Regions from separate parts of the Lederbergia ruris genome, predicted to be linked through region 1. Evidence: riboswitches for the same ligand, from Rfam matches in the RefSeq annotation. Region 1 holds a riboswitch; each other region holds the start of a gene.
The links. A riboswitch is a leader RNA that binds a small molecule or an ion and turns the genes downstream of it on or off. The one in region 1 is predicted to bind S-adenosylmethionine.
Positions count from the first base shown of each region.

Region 2: another riboswitch for S-adenosylmethionine. It lies ahead of KI363_RS04665 (bifunctional homocysteine S-methyltransferase/methylenetetrahydrofolate reductase); the one in region 1 lies ahead of KI363_RS13495 (O-acetylhomoserine aminocarboxypropyltransferase/cysteine synthase family protein).
Region 3: another riboswitch for S-adenosylmethionine. It lies ahead of KI363_RS16425 (methionine biosynthesis PLP-dependent protein); the one in region 1 lies ahead of KI363_RS13495 (O-acetylhomoserine aminocarboxypropyltransferase/cysteine synthase family protein).
Region 4: another riboswitch for S-adenosylmethionine. It lies ahead of KI363_RS17235 (SDR family NAD(P)-dependent oxidoreductase); the one in region 1 lies ahead of KI363_RS13495 (O-acetylhomoserine aminocarboxypropyltransferase/cysteine synthase family protein).

Region 1 covers NZ_BORB01000023.1:56,498-59,777, reverse strand. The annotation lists gene KI363_RS13500 (homoserine dehydrogenase) at 1-147, opposite strand, end outside; gene KI363_RS13495 (O-acetylhomoserine aminocarboxypropyltransferase/cysteine synthase family protein) at 230-1,528, opposite strand; SAM riboswitch class I at 1,624-1,733, opposite strand; gene KI363_RS13490 (peroxiredoxin family protein) at 1,834-2,445, opposite strand; gene KI363_RS13485 (LPXTG cell wall anchor domain-containing protein) at 2,442-3,020, opposite strand; gene cls (cardiolipin synthase) at 3,087-3,280, opposite strand, start outside.
Region 2 covers NZ_BORB01000005.1:132,414-135,693, reverse strand. The annotation lists gene KI363_RS04665 (bifunctional homocysteine S-methyltransferase/methylenetetrahydrofolate reductase) at 1-1,260, opposite strand, end outside; SAM riboswitch class I at 1,401-1,508, opposite strand; gene cysI (assimilatory sulfite reductase (NADPH) hemoprotein subunit) at 1,644-3,280, opposite strand, start outside.
Region 3 covers NZ_BORB01000034.1:5,028-8,307, reverse strand. The annotation lists gene KI363_RS16425 (methionine biosynthesis PLP-dependent protein) at 475-1,596, opposite strand; SAM riboswitch class I at 1,674-1,781, opposite strand; gene KI363_RS16420 (class I SAM-dependent methyltransferase) at 1,933-2,538, shown strand; gene yfkAB (radical SAM/CxCxxxxC motif protein YfkAB) at 2,656-3,280, shown strand, end outside.
Region 4 covers NZ_BORB01000037.1:23,425-26,704, forward strand. The annotation lists gene KI363_RS17230 (Na+/H+ antiporter NhaC family protein) at 1-779, opposite strand, end outside; gene KI363_RS17235 (SDR family NAD(P)-dependent oxidoreductase) at 889-1,653, opposite strand; SAM riboswitch class I at 1,844-1,946, opposite strand; gene KI363_RS17240 (MarR family winged helix-turn-helix transcriptional regulator) at 2,265-2,681, shown strand; gene KI363_RS17245 (NADPH-dependent FMN reductase) at 2,697-3,248, shown strand.

The DNA of each region.
Region 1 (3,280 bases):
TTTGTTTTCATCTTGGATCAGCACAGCTACTACCTGCACTTCTGCCCCGACAAGCTCCTGCAATTGTTCCTGGTGGTGACGTATAACCTCATAAACCCCCGCACCAACAGTGCCAAGCCCTAATAGTGCCGCTTTAATGATTCGCACCTTCTTCTCCTCCTCATTCATGGATGTCATTTAAAAAAGGAGACTGAAACGCATGGCGCCCAGCCTCCTAGCTTCTTTGTCCTTACTTGACAGACACTTTTTCTACGGCTTTTTCGATCGCTTGATTTAGATCAGCAATAATATCTTCCACAGCTTCAAGCCCTATAGAGAGTCGAATAAGTTCTTCAGATGCTCCAACTAGTTTTAATTCTTCCGCACTCAATTGTTGGTGAGTGGTGGAAGCTGGATGGATGATTAATGATTTTGCATCTCCGACATTCGCAACATGGGAAAATAATTTCACATGATCAATGGTTTGTCTTCCTGCTTCTCTTCCACCTTTGATGCCGAATACGATGATCGAGCCGGCCCCTTTTGGAAGATATTTTTGAGCTAATTCATAGGATGGGTGATTGTTCAAACCGGGATAGGATACCCATTCAATCGCATCATGATTCTCTAAAAATTCTGCTACGGCTTTGGCATTTTCTATGTGTTTATCAATTCTTAAATGTAGTGTTTCAAGACCTTGCAATAATTGAAAGGCGTTGTCTGGGCTTAAGCATGGGCCAAAATCACGTAATAATTGAACACGCAATTTGGTAGCGAAAGCCGCATTTGGTACATCTATACCAAAACGCAGCCCATGGTATGTCTCATCAGGTTCGACAAAGTCTGGGAATTTCTCATTATTCCAATCAAACTTTCCTGCATCTACGACAACTCCACCAATTACAGTGCCATGGCCGCCAATCCACTTTGTTGCCGAATGGATGACAATATCTGCCCCCCAATCAATCGGCTTGCAAAGATACGGTGTTGCAAAAGTGCTATCGACAATAAGTGGAATCTCATTTTCATGAGCAATGTTGGCAACAGCTTCCACATCCAGAATATGCAGGCTTGGATTGCCGATAATCTCGCCAAAAAGTGCTTTCGTTTTAGGCGTGATCGCTTTGCGGAAATTCTCAGGATCTTTCGGATCTACGAACTTCACGTTAATACCATATTTTGGTAGTGTCACAGCAAAAAGATTATATGTGCCTCCATAAAGATCTGTTGCCGCAACAATTTCGTCACCCGCACGCGTAATATTCAAAATCGAGAAAGCGATGGCTGCCATTCCAGAGGATAACCCAACCGCGGCCGTTCCTCCTTCAAGTAGAGCGACTCTTTTTTCAAATACATCAACCGTTGGATTGGTAATCCGCGTATAGATATTGCCCGGTACTTCTAATCCAAAGACCTTTTGTGCATAATCTGAATCTTTGAATACATAAGAAGTTGTTCTATGTACGGGAACAGCTCGTGCTCCTGTTTCATCCGGCTCTTGTCCTCCGTGCAGTAATAAAGTTTCTGGTTTATATTGTTCTTGTGTCATATCCTCTCGTCCTCCTCAATGGTATACACTCTCATCGCTAACACTAGTTAAAAAAACCCCCTTCCGATAAGAAGGGGGGTGTATTTTATTTCCGCTCCTTATCTCTCAGACTTATCCGTCTGTAGGAATTAGCACCTTTTCAGAAAAGTTCTCTGTAGGTTGCCGGGCATCGCAGGGCCTATCCCTCCGCCGCTCTTGATAAGAGTATTACTATTCATTGTTGTGATTAAAATCAAGTATAGTCTATTATTCTCAAAAAAGTCAACCCTATTTTTAAAAAATATCCATTATTTGTTGTTTACTGTCTATTTCAAACCTTTTACGAGCTTTTCCATCATTTCCTCGTCCATGGGACCGACAATTCTTTTTTCAAGTAAGCCATTCGAATTGATAAAATAAGTAGTTGGAATGCCGATAACCTGGTATTGATCTCCTGCCATTCCATCTTCATCTAACAACACAGGGAAAGTCAGCTTATAATCATCGACAAATTCTTCCACTTTGTCTCTTTTATTCCGAACCCGCTCAGCTGAAGTAAGATTGACCGCAAGAATCTCTATATCATATTTTTCAGCCTTTTCTTTATAAAACTTTTCCATATGGGGCATTTCCGCTTTACATGGGGGACACCAGGTTGCCCAAAAATTCAATAACACCTTTTTGCCATTGAGATCAGACAATCTGATTTTTTCACCAGATATGGTCTCTAATTCAAAATCTGGAGGAATATCACCTGTAGATAATCCTTCCCCCATGCCATCCACCGTCGTTTCAGTTGCGGCCTCCAGCCTTTTCTGGAGGATTTGTTCTTGATTTTCTTCCACCTCTTTCTTCGCTTGTGTTTCTTGGACAATATTAATGACTAAAACTCCTGCTAAAATCGCTAAAAGAGTAAAACCAAATATTTTCTTCGTCATTCTAAAACCTCCCATTTTCGCAAAGCGATGACTAAGAATATTGCCATGAACAAATAAGTTAGCATTGGAGCGGATAATAAATTGTGGTGAATGGAATAAAATAAAGCTTGTCCACCTGTATAAAGGATGAGCAATTGTTCCTTCCATAATACCTGCTTTTTCTTCACCACGAGTAATAAGAATGAAACGCCGAAGAATAATTGAATGCCTGTCCATAAGAATAATCCTTGATTCAAAATCGCCTGAAGCACTTCATAAAAAATCATGGAACTTATCCAAACTTGATAAATATCCGCTACTCGTAAATTCTGGCTCCACACCTTACTTAGTGTATAAAGGATCGTTATGGCAAAGCCTAACCAATATCCTTTCACACCACCATGAAAGTATAAAATGGATAATGGATGAGACCTTATCATAGAAAATTGGAAAAGAAGGACACTGAACTTCCATGTTAACAGCCATATAAAAACGGCATTGCCATACCACTCTGCTGCTGACTTCTTTTTAAAAAAGTAGAGACCTGCAGATGTAAGGATGCAGGCCCCCACAATTGCTAACCAAGAGGCGGGAATGGTTACTGAACCAATTGTATACCATTTAATGGATCATCACTCGCTTTCCACAATCAAGATGATGGTTTACAAAATTGGCGATAACAGTCGGGAGAATGATTCCTTAAAGCGAATATAAAGAGGACGATTTTGATATTCCTCCCAACTTAATTCATGGGAAAGCTTAACATCATCATGAAAAATACCGACTAATTGTTGGACAAGCACTCGATCATATAAAAAAGCATTCACTTCAAAATTTAATTTAAAGCTACGTACAT
Region 2 (3,280 bases), on a different contig from region 1:
TCCAATTTTAGTCGGATCACCTGTGATAGCCAATATATCACGAATTCCAGCCGTATGCAGACCCATGAGATGTGATTGTAATCCGATTAAATTTCGATCCCGACAAGTAATATGAACCAGTGAGCTTAATCCAACCTTCTTTTTAACAAGAGATGCCATTGTCGCATTACATATTCTTGGTGAAGCAAGGGAGTTATCTGCTAAAGTTAATCCATCTACTCCAGCTTCTTTTAAGGCTTGTGCTCCCTTGAAAAAGGGATCTGTATCCAGGTGTTTAGGTGTATCTAATTCTACAATAATAGAGCGATCGACCTGAATTTTCTCGAAAAGAGATGGCTCCTTTTCAAGATGTCGCTCTCTAATAAAAATCGGCTTTTGTTTGATGATCTGCTTCTCTTCAATCGGTACTAGATATTGGCGTCCTTTTACCAATGCTTGGATATGCTCTGGGGTTGTTCCACAACAGCCTCCGATTAAACGCACTCCCTGATCGCGGAAACGTCGAACAAATTCTATGAAGTAATTCGGCTCGGTTTTGTACGTAAATTTACCATCTTCATATTCTGGCAAACTTGCATTTGGATAGGCCGCTAAAAAAGCTGTCTTCGAAAGTGGAACAGACTCTAAGGCTCGCACCATATGATAAGGACCGAGACGGCAATTGATGCCAACGACATCAGCCCCTAAAGTATCGAGCTGTTTTAAAGCTTCTTCAAGTGGTGTACCATTCTGAAGCACGCCAGGTTCATGCATCGTGACATTGGCTATGATCGGTAAATTCGTCTCATCACGAGCCATTTTTAAGACGGTCGTTAATTCTTCTAAATCATAATACGTCTCTAAAATAAGTCCATCTACTCCTTCGAGTAGCAATGCATATAACTGTTCTCGAAAACCGCGTTTTATTTCCTCTGTTACACTAGCGTGAAGACCTGCCCCATGAATGCCGCCAATTGTTCCTAGTACAAAGGCCACTTCCCCTGCTGCCTTTTTCGCAAGACGGACGGCAGCTCTGTTAATTTTGCTCACTTCCTCTTCCAATCCATATCTCGATAGTTTCAAATAATTGGCGCCATATGTATTCGTTTGAATCACATCAGCTCCAGCTTCAACATAGGCATTATGTATCCGCAATACTTCATCAGGATGTGTAAGGTTTAATTGATCAAAACAACGATCAATGCCATACGAATATAAAAGAGTCCCTGCGGCGCCATCCCCAATTAAAATATCCGTTTTGAGACGTTCTAATAATCCCAATAAACGACCCTCCTCAAACTATTATTTAAAATTTTTTGGAGTGAGGCTCTTTTATCGCATAGCCACATCTTCTTGGGCTATTCTCCATACAAAAAGAGCCTACTCCGACAAGAAGAAGGCCCTTTTAATGAAAAGGATTCTTCTTATCTTTCAAGTTGTCTCCAACTTGCTGGATTTAGCACCTTTCCATAAAAATGGTGGTTGCTGAGGCGTCTACGGGCCATTCCCTCGACCTCTCTTGATAAGAATGAAATCATTATTCAATTTTTTGTTTCACAATTCGTTAAGGATTAAAAATTAACTATACTAATATTATAGGCTTAATTAGGTTAAAAAACAAGAGGGAATTTAATTTATTTTTAAAATTTTTATTTAGCTATTTATTAATCATGAAAATCCAAGCCTGAATGAACCTCTTTTACATATCCTGAACGAATGACGAAGTCGCCAAATCGTTCCTGTTCTTTTCGTTCTTTCGCAAAATGATGGATAATCGGCTCTAATTCGCTTAATATTTCTTTCTCTCCAATATTTTCACGATAAAGTTTATTTAAACGATCTCCGGTAAAACCGCCGCCTAAATAAACATTATATTTTCCGGGGGCTTTTCCTACAAAGCCAATTTCCGCTAATGCTGGCCTCGAACAACCGTTAGGGCAGCCGGACATGCGAATGACGATTTCTTCCTCGCGAAGACCTGCCTCATCTAATATCAAATCAATTTTATCAAGTAAGGAAGGTAAATAACGTTCTGATTCGGCCATTGCAAGGCCGCAGGTTGGAAAAGCAACACAAGCCATTGAGTTTCTGCGTAAACCGGTATATTGCTCGCCGTCGGTCAAACCATATTGTTGAATCAATGCTTCTATTTGTGGTTTTAAAGTTTCTGGTATATTTCCAATGATTAAGTTTTGATTAGGAGTCAAACGAAAATCTCCTGGATGAACTTTCGCTATTTCCCTTAAGCCTGTCATTAGTTTATAATGTTCCCAGTCTTTAATTCTTCCATTTTGGATAAAGAAAGTAAAATGCCATTGGTCATTCAGTCCTTTTACCCAGCCATAACGATCCCGGTTATGATCAAACTGAAAGAATCTTGCTGGTTGCAACTCCCAGCCAAGTCGTGAATGCAGCTCCTCTAAAAGCCAAGGGATTCCTCGTTTATCAATTGTGTATTTGAACCGTGCATTTTTCCGAACAGATCGATTCCCGTAATCTCGCTGAATGGTGACAATTTTTTCTGCTACATCAATCACTTGATCTGGCTTACAGAAGCCAATTATTCTCCCTATTTGCGGATAAGTTTCTTTATCCCCGTGGGTGGAGCCCATTCCTCCACCAACACTCACATTAAAACCTTGAAGTTGCTTGTTCTCTACAATAGCAATAAATCCAAGGTCTTGCGAGTAGACGTCAACATCATTAGATGGCGGAACAGCAATGCCAATTTTAAACTTTCGTGGTAAATACGTAGGACCATATATCGGTTCAACTTCATCAGAATCCTTTGAAGTATCGACGACTTTTTCATTATCCAGCCATATTTCATGATAAGCCTTTGTTTGCGGTGAAAGATATTGACTTAATTTTTTTGCCCATTCGTATACTTTCATATGAACTTCTGAGGCATATGGATTTGGACTACACATGACATTTCGATTGACATCTCCACAAGCGGCAAGAGTTTCTAATAACGCTTCATTAATTTCTTTAAAAGCCTTTTTCATATTCCACTTTAAGATCCCATGCATTTGAAAGGATTGTCTTGTCGTTAGTTTCAGACTGCCATTGGCATATTTATTTGCTAATTCATCCATTACAAGCCATTGTTGGGCTGATACGACTCCTCCAGCAGCCCTAACTCGAACCATAAATTGATAAGCTGGCTCTAATTTTTGTTTCTGTCGTTCAATTCGAAGATCTCGGTCATCTTGTAAGTAACTTCCATGAAATTTCATTAAACGATTATCATCATCAGGAATTCCTGCACTCATCTCATCTTTTAGCGTTTCAGCAAGTG
Region 3 (3,280 bases), on a different contig from region 1:
AAGTGTAAAAAGGGGTACAGCGAGAAAGGTGGCCGTCCCTGTTTTTGTAAGAAAGTGTAAAAAGGGGTACAGCGAGAGGGGTTGCCGTCCCTGTTTTTGTAAGAAAGTGTAAAAAGGGTTACAGCGAGAAAGGTGGCCGTCCCCGTTTTTGTAAGAAAGTGTAAAAAGGGGTACAGCGAGAAAGGTGGCCGTCCCTGTTTTTGCGAGAAAGTGTAAAAAGGGGTACGGCGAGAAAGGTTGCCGTCCCCGTTTTTGTAAGAAAGTGTAAAAAGGGTTACAGCGAGAATGGTGGCCGTCCCCGTTTTTGCGAGAAAGTGTAAAAAGGGGACAGCGAGAATGGTTGCCGTCCCTGTTTTTGTAAGAAAGTGTAAAAAGGAGTACAGCGAGAGGGGTTGCCGTCCCCGTTTTTGCGAGAAAAGGTGCAAAAAAGAGGACAGCGAGAAGGAAGGCTGTCCCCTTATTTTTATATATAAATTATCTATTTATAAGTGATTGACTCGCTGCTTTAAAAGCCTGTTTCACATCAGCGATCAGATCGTCCGCTTTTTCAACACCAACAGAAAAGCGTAATAATCGCTCACATACTCCCCTTTTAATTCGCTCTTCCCGGGGAATATCCGCATGGGTTTGAGTTGTTGGATAAGTAATGAAACTTTCAACCCCTCCTAGACTTTCTGCAAAAGCAATGAGCTGTAAATTTTGCAGAAATGGGTCGACCCACTCGCTATCCTTAATTCGGAAAGAGATCATCCCACCTTTTCCGGCGTAAAGCACATCTGTAATAAAAGGCTCACTTTCTAGGTATTTGACGATTTCTTTTGCATTTTCTGTATGTTTTTCCATTCTGAGATGAAGGGTTTTTAAGCCTCTCACGAGTAACCAAGAATCAAGTGGCGATAATATCGCTCCTGCCGCATTATGATTGTTAGCAAGTCGTTCGCAAATTTCTTCGCCTTTCGCTACTACAATCCCAGCCACCACATCATTATGTCCTCCGATATACTTGGTCGCACTATGGACAACAATATCAGCTCCTAATTCGAGTGGACGTTGATAGTATGGCGTTAAGAAAGTATTATCTACGATTAGTAATAGTTGGTGTTTCTTAGCAAGTTTCCCGTATTGTTCAATATCAATTTCTTGCATGAGTGGATTTGTTGGTGTCTCGATTAGCAAAGCTTTGGTTTGCGGTGTGATTAATTTCTCCGTTTCGTTGATATTGTTAAACTCAGAATAAACCGTACGAATTTGATAAGATTCCTCGTATTGTTTAAGTAAGCGATAGGTGCCACCGTATAAATCGGCACATGCAATTATTTCGTCGTTTGACCGGAATAGGGAAAGGACTAGCTGAATGGCTGCCATCCCCGAACTACAAGCGAATCCGGCATCACCAGATTCGAGATTAGCCATCCCTTCTTCTAATACAGAGCGGGTAGGATTTTTCGTCCTTGAGTAATCATATCCTGTGGAAAGACCGAGTCCTTGATGTTCAAAAGCAGTCGATAAATAAATAGGTAGATTGATTGCGCCCGTTTTTTCATCTGTTCGGTTTCCTAGTTGCGCTAGCTTTGTTTCAATATCATTGACTGGCATCGTGTTCATCCTTTTCTAAAAATAGTAAAAATAAAAGACCTTCCCAGGTAAGAAGGTCTCCATAATTGAAAACGAACTTCTTATCTTCTAGGTTAAAAAAACCTATTGGAGTTAGCACCATTGCCTAAAAAGGCCGGTTGCTGAGACTTCAAAGGGCCAAATCCCTCCGTCTCTCTGGATAAGAAAAGAAACATATTAATTTTTTGAAAGGTTCAATGATTTATAGTTTAGTACATATTTCCGAAAAAGGCAAGAAAAATAATTACCTATATTTCCGAAAAAGCCTTGTCTTCGTATATGTTAAAATAGAGTCACGTAAAAAAGGAGGCCCATGAAATGAATTCAAAATGGCATGAACGCTTTTTAGGGGATGAGTATTTTTATGGTAAAGAGCCTAATTTGTTCTTAGTACAGGCGGAACAGCAATTACCTAAGGGGAAAATTCTTTGTATTGCCGAGGGAGAGGGACGGAATTCGGTATTTCTCGCTTCCAAAGGGTATGATGTAACCGCGTGGGACTTTGCCCCATCTGGAATTGAAAAGACGAAGAAATTGGCTAGAGACCGTGGTGTAGTCGTTAAGACGGAATTGCATGATTTGGCTGATGTCGTTTGGGGAGAAGAAGAATGGGATGCGATTATACATATATTTGGGCATTTTCCGCCACCTATTTTTGAAAGAACAATGGAGGGGATTCGGAAGGCATTAAAGCCCGGCGGTTTTTATGTGAGCGAATTGTACACAAAAGAACAGATCAAATATGAAACAGGTGGCCCTAAGGAAGTCGATAATCTTTGTAACCCCGGCATACTATTAGGGAATTTTCCAGATTATTTCATTCAACACTTTTATATTGGAGAGGTTGAGAGAATCGAAGGTCAGGGACATACAGGTGTCGCTCATGTTGTCCAAAGTATTTTTCAAAAAAGAGTGCCCCATTAAAATGGGGAAGGAGGATAAATTTTAGATCGCCATGAATAAAGATTAGTGTGAAGAGAATGATCAACTTTTTAAGCGGCTATGGGGAATAGTCGCTTGTGTATGGAAAGGATGTAACCAATGAATATAAAGGAAAAATTACAACCCATTACAGCTGCCTATGATCCTTGGGAAGCTTATATGGATGTGAATGAATTTGGAGAGATGGTGTTATCCAATATTGAATTCACAACGACGACGCTATGTAATATGCGATGTGCCCATTGTGCAGTTGGATACACATTGCAAGATCGTGATCCGGATGCCTTGCCAATCGAATTGCTATTAAAACGCCTCGATGAAATTCCTCATCTACGAACCCTAAGTATTACAGGTGGGGAGCCCATGATGTCGAAAAAGTCGGTGAGGGAATATGTAAAGCCTCTTTTGGAATATGCGCATAATCGGGGAGTGAGGACGCAAGTAAATTCAAATTTAACTCTACCCTTTAGCCGTTATGAATCGATTATTCCCTACTTAGATGTGATGCATATTTCTCATAACTGGGGGACGGAAGATGAATTTATCGACATTGGTTTTGCGAATATGGATCGAAAGCCCTCTAGGGAAAATCGCGGCCAATTTTTAAAGCGTATGTTTGACAATGCTAGGGCACTTTCTGAGGCGGGAGTGTTGGTTGCCGCGGAAACCATGTTAAATAAACGGACCTTTCCTTATCTCGAGAAAATCCATCAAGAAGTAGTGG
Region 4 (3,280 bases), on a different contig from region 1:
CCGGCAAAAATTGTACCTCCGAGCAGGACAATAAAAACATTAATCCCTACTAAGGCGGCAACTAACACGAGAATATAAGGGAGAACTTTAATGAAATGAAAAGGATATTCCCCAAGAGTCTGGATCTCATTTCCCCTTGTTACGAGCCAAAGAATGATGGCTGTCACAATCGCTCCAGGTAAAACGATAAAAAAGTTGGTTTTGAATTTGTCATTCATTTTTGTTTTTTGCGTCCGAACAGCAGCGATCGTCGTATCTGAAATCATTGATAAATTGTCGCCAAACATGGCTCCGCCCATGACAGTTCCCATAGCCAAAGCCATGGATATTCCAGTTTGTTCTGCAATCCCTATGCCAATTGGCGCCAAAGCAGCCACTGTCCCCATGGATGTCCCCATTGAAATGGAAATAAAACAACCAACAATAAATAATCCTACCATCAAGAAATTAGTAGGGATGAAGGATAGCCCCATGTTAACGGTAGAATCAACCGCCCCCATTCCTTTAGCTGTTTCAGCAAAGGCACCTGCTAATATAAAGATGACAACCATTAACATGATGTTAGGATGGCCTGCCCCTTTTGCAAAGATGTCTAATTTATTGGATAAGGTTTCCTTCCTGTTCATAGCTAATGCGACAGCGACTGCAATAATAATCGCTACATTTAATGGCATATTTGAAAAGTCTCCAGAAATAATTCCATTACCGATAAAAAGTAACACAAAAATAAGTAATGGCAGTAAGGCAAGAAGACTCCCTTGTTTTTGTTTATCTGTCATAAAATGACCTCCTGAATTCTATTAGTGCGAGTTCAAAAAGGAGGATAAATCGGACTTTTTGAACATCCTTTATTCATCTTCACTTGTTAAGTAAACTGATATTGCCGAATTAGTTCATCGTCATCCCACCTGTAACGTTTATACCTTGTCCAGTCATATAATCAGAGTATTTTGAGGCCAAAAAGACCACAACATTGGCAATATCTGCTGGTAATGCCGTTCTTCCTAATGGTACTTGGGAGTTATCTTCTAGCCGAATTAATTCCTCGTCAAGCCCCCGAAGTTCTCCACCGATTACTCTTTCAGTTCTTTTCATATCCGTTTCTACGATTCCGGGACATACAGCATTTACATTAATTTGATCTTTGGCCAGTTCAATCGCAGCTACTTTTGTCATACCTAGTACTGCATGTTTGGAGGCTACGTAGCTTCCCATTAGCCGATAGCCATTTTTGCCAGCCTGTGAAGAAATATTGATGATTTTCCCGCCCTTACCCTGGGCTTGCAAAACTTTGGCGGCTGCTTGCGTACATAAGTACACGCCTTTTGCGTTCACGTCCATCGTCCGATCCCAATCTTCCTCTTTTATATCAACCATATAATCCATGGTGGAAATACCTGCGTTATTGACTAAAATATCCAATCTTCCGAAGTGAGTGATTACTTTTTTGATCATATCTTCTACCTGATCGCTTTTAGATACATTGGTTTGAACATAATATATATCATCGTTTGCGTCTTTTTCTGTTACGGACATGTCAGCCACTGCCACTTTTGCACCGCAATCCAAAAATGCATCGACAATGGCCTTTCCGATGCCATTTGCCCCACCTGTAACAATGGCTACTTTTCCTGTTAAATCCATGGTGTACATTGGTTGTCCCCCTCTTGAATAAATAAAGAACAACAGATGAAAGCTTTAGAGATAAGCTTCAACTGTTGTTAATAAAAGAAAAGATTATCCTAAAATCCATCCGCATTAAATTAAGCTTTATACCTTCTAACGTGAAAAAACCTCTTCTTTAAAGGTAGAAGAGGTTTTAAAGCATATAGGTAGAATCCTCTTCTTATCTTCAAGTGCTTATACTACTGGAATTGGCACAGTACTTCTCTGAGTCCGCTGCCGAGGCTTCGTAGGGCCAGTCCCTCCACCTCTCTAGATAAGAAATATTATAATGTATGAAGTTGATTAATATTAAATTACACCAAACAACTATGTAAGTCAATAGTTTCAGTCGTTCATAGTCAGTAGTGTTAAATTTTGGTATCTTCTAACCTATTATTTACGATACAACGAACAATTTATTTGTGATGATACTGGGGATTAGCAGCATTAGTAACACTCATGCATTTGTTAAAAAACTATTTTAGATGCATGGGGAGGGAAAGGAGGGAAAGGAGGGAATTTGACAAATATATTCATTACGAATATAGTTGATATGTCAACGTTGTCTAGTCAACAAGTTGAAGGAGGTTCTCACTCTATTGAACTTGAATGATCATATTGGAATTTTAATCCATAATGCGGATTTGGCGATAACAAGTTATGTGAGGAAACATTTGGAGCCCTTCAACCTTGCTCCAGAGCAAAATCTCATTATGATGATTCTCTGGAATCAAGATGGCGTTTCATCTAATGAGCTTGTCTCACAACTTAATAAGGACAAAGCCGGCATCGCACGTATGATTGCGAGCTTGGAGGGAAAGGGATATATAAAAAAAGTCGCTGACCCCAATGATAAACGCAGTTTTAAAATACATTTAACAGATGAGGGGAAACGGCTTGCTCATTCAGTTATACCTATACAACGAAACATGCGTGAAACTTTAACGAAGGGTATGACGAAAGAGGAGATTGACGATCTGCAGAAACTGATCACCAAAGTGATGAACAACATTTAAGGAGGAAATAACTTTATGAACATTGTTATCATTGTAGGAAGTCTTCGCAAAGATTCTTATAACATGCAACTAGCGAAAACCATGCAAGAACGTTACAGTGCAAAAATGAATATTGACATTGCGGATATTCGTTCTTTGCCACATTATGAACAAGACGAAGAGAACAACCCACCAGAAACTGTGAAAAAATTCAAGCAGTCCATTGCGAATGCAGATGGGGTGATCATCATCACTCCAGAATACAACTGGTCGATCCCTGGAGTGCTAAAGAATGCAATCGATTGGGCTTCTAGGGTCGATAAGGTTTTCATTGGTAAACCCGTCATGGCTGCTGGCGTTAGTATTGGCATGGCTGGAACACTTCGGGCACAGCTTCACTTACGTGAGATCCTTTCAGGTCTTCAAGCCCAATTACTTCCACCAAGCGGAAATGAGATCCTCATTAATTTTGCGGCGCAAAAATTCGATGATCAATCAGGGCGGTTAGCGGACGAGCCGACTCTTGGCTTTTTAGATGTCGTTGTGGACAAGTTTGTTGACTTTGTAAAGTTGTCTAAAAAAGACTAATCAACTTATAGCACCTAAAAGAAGAAATAATG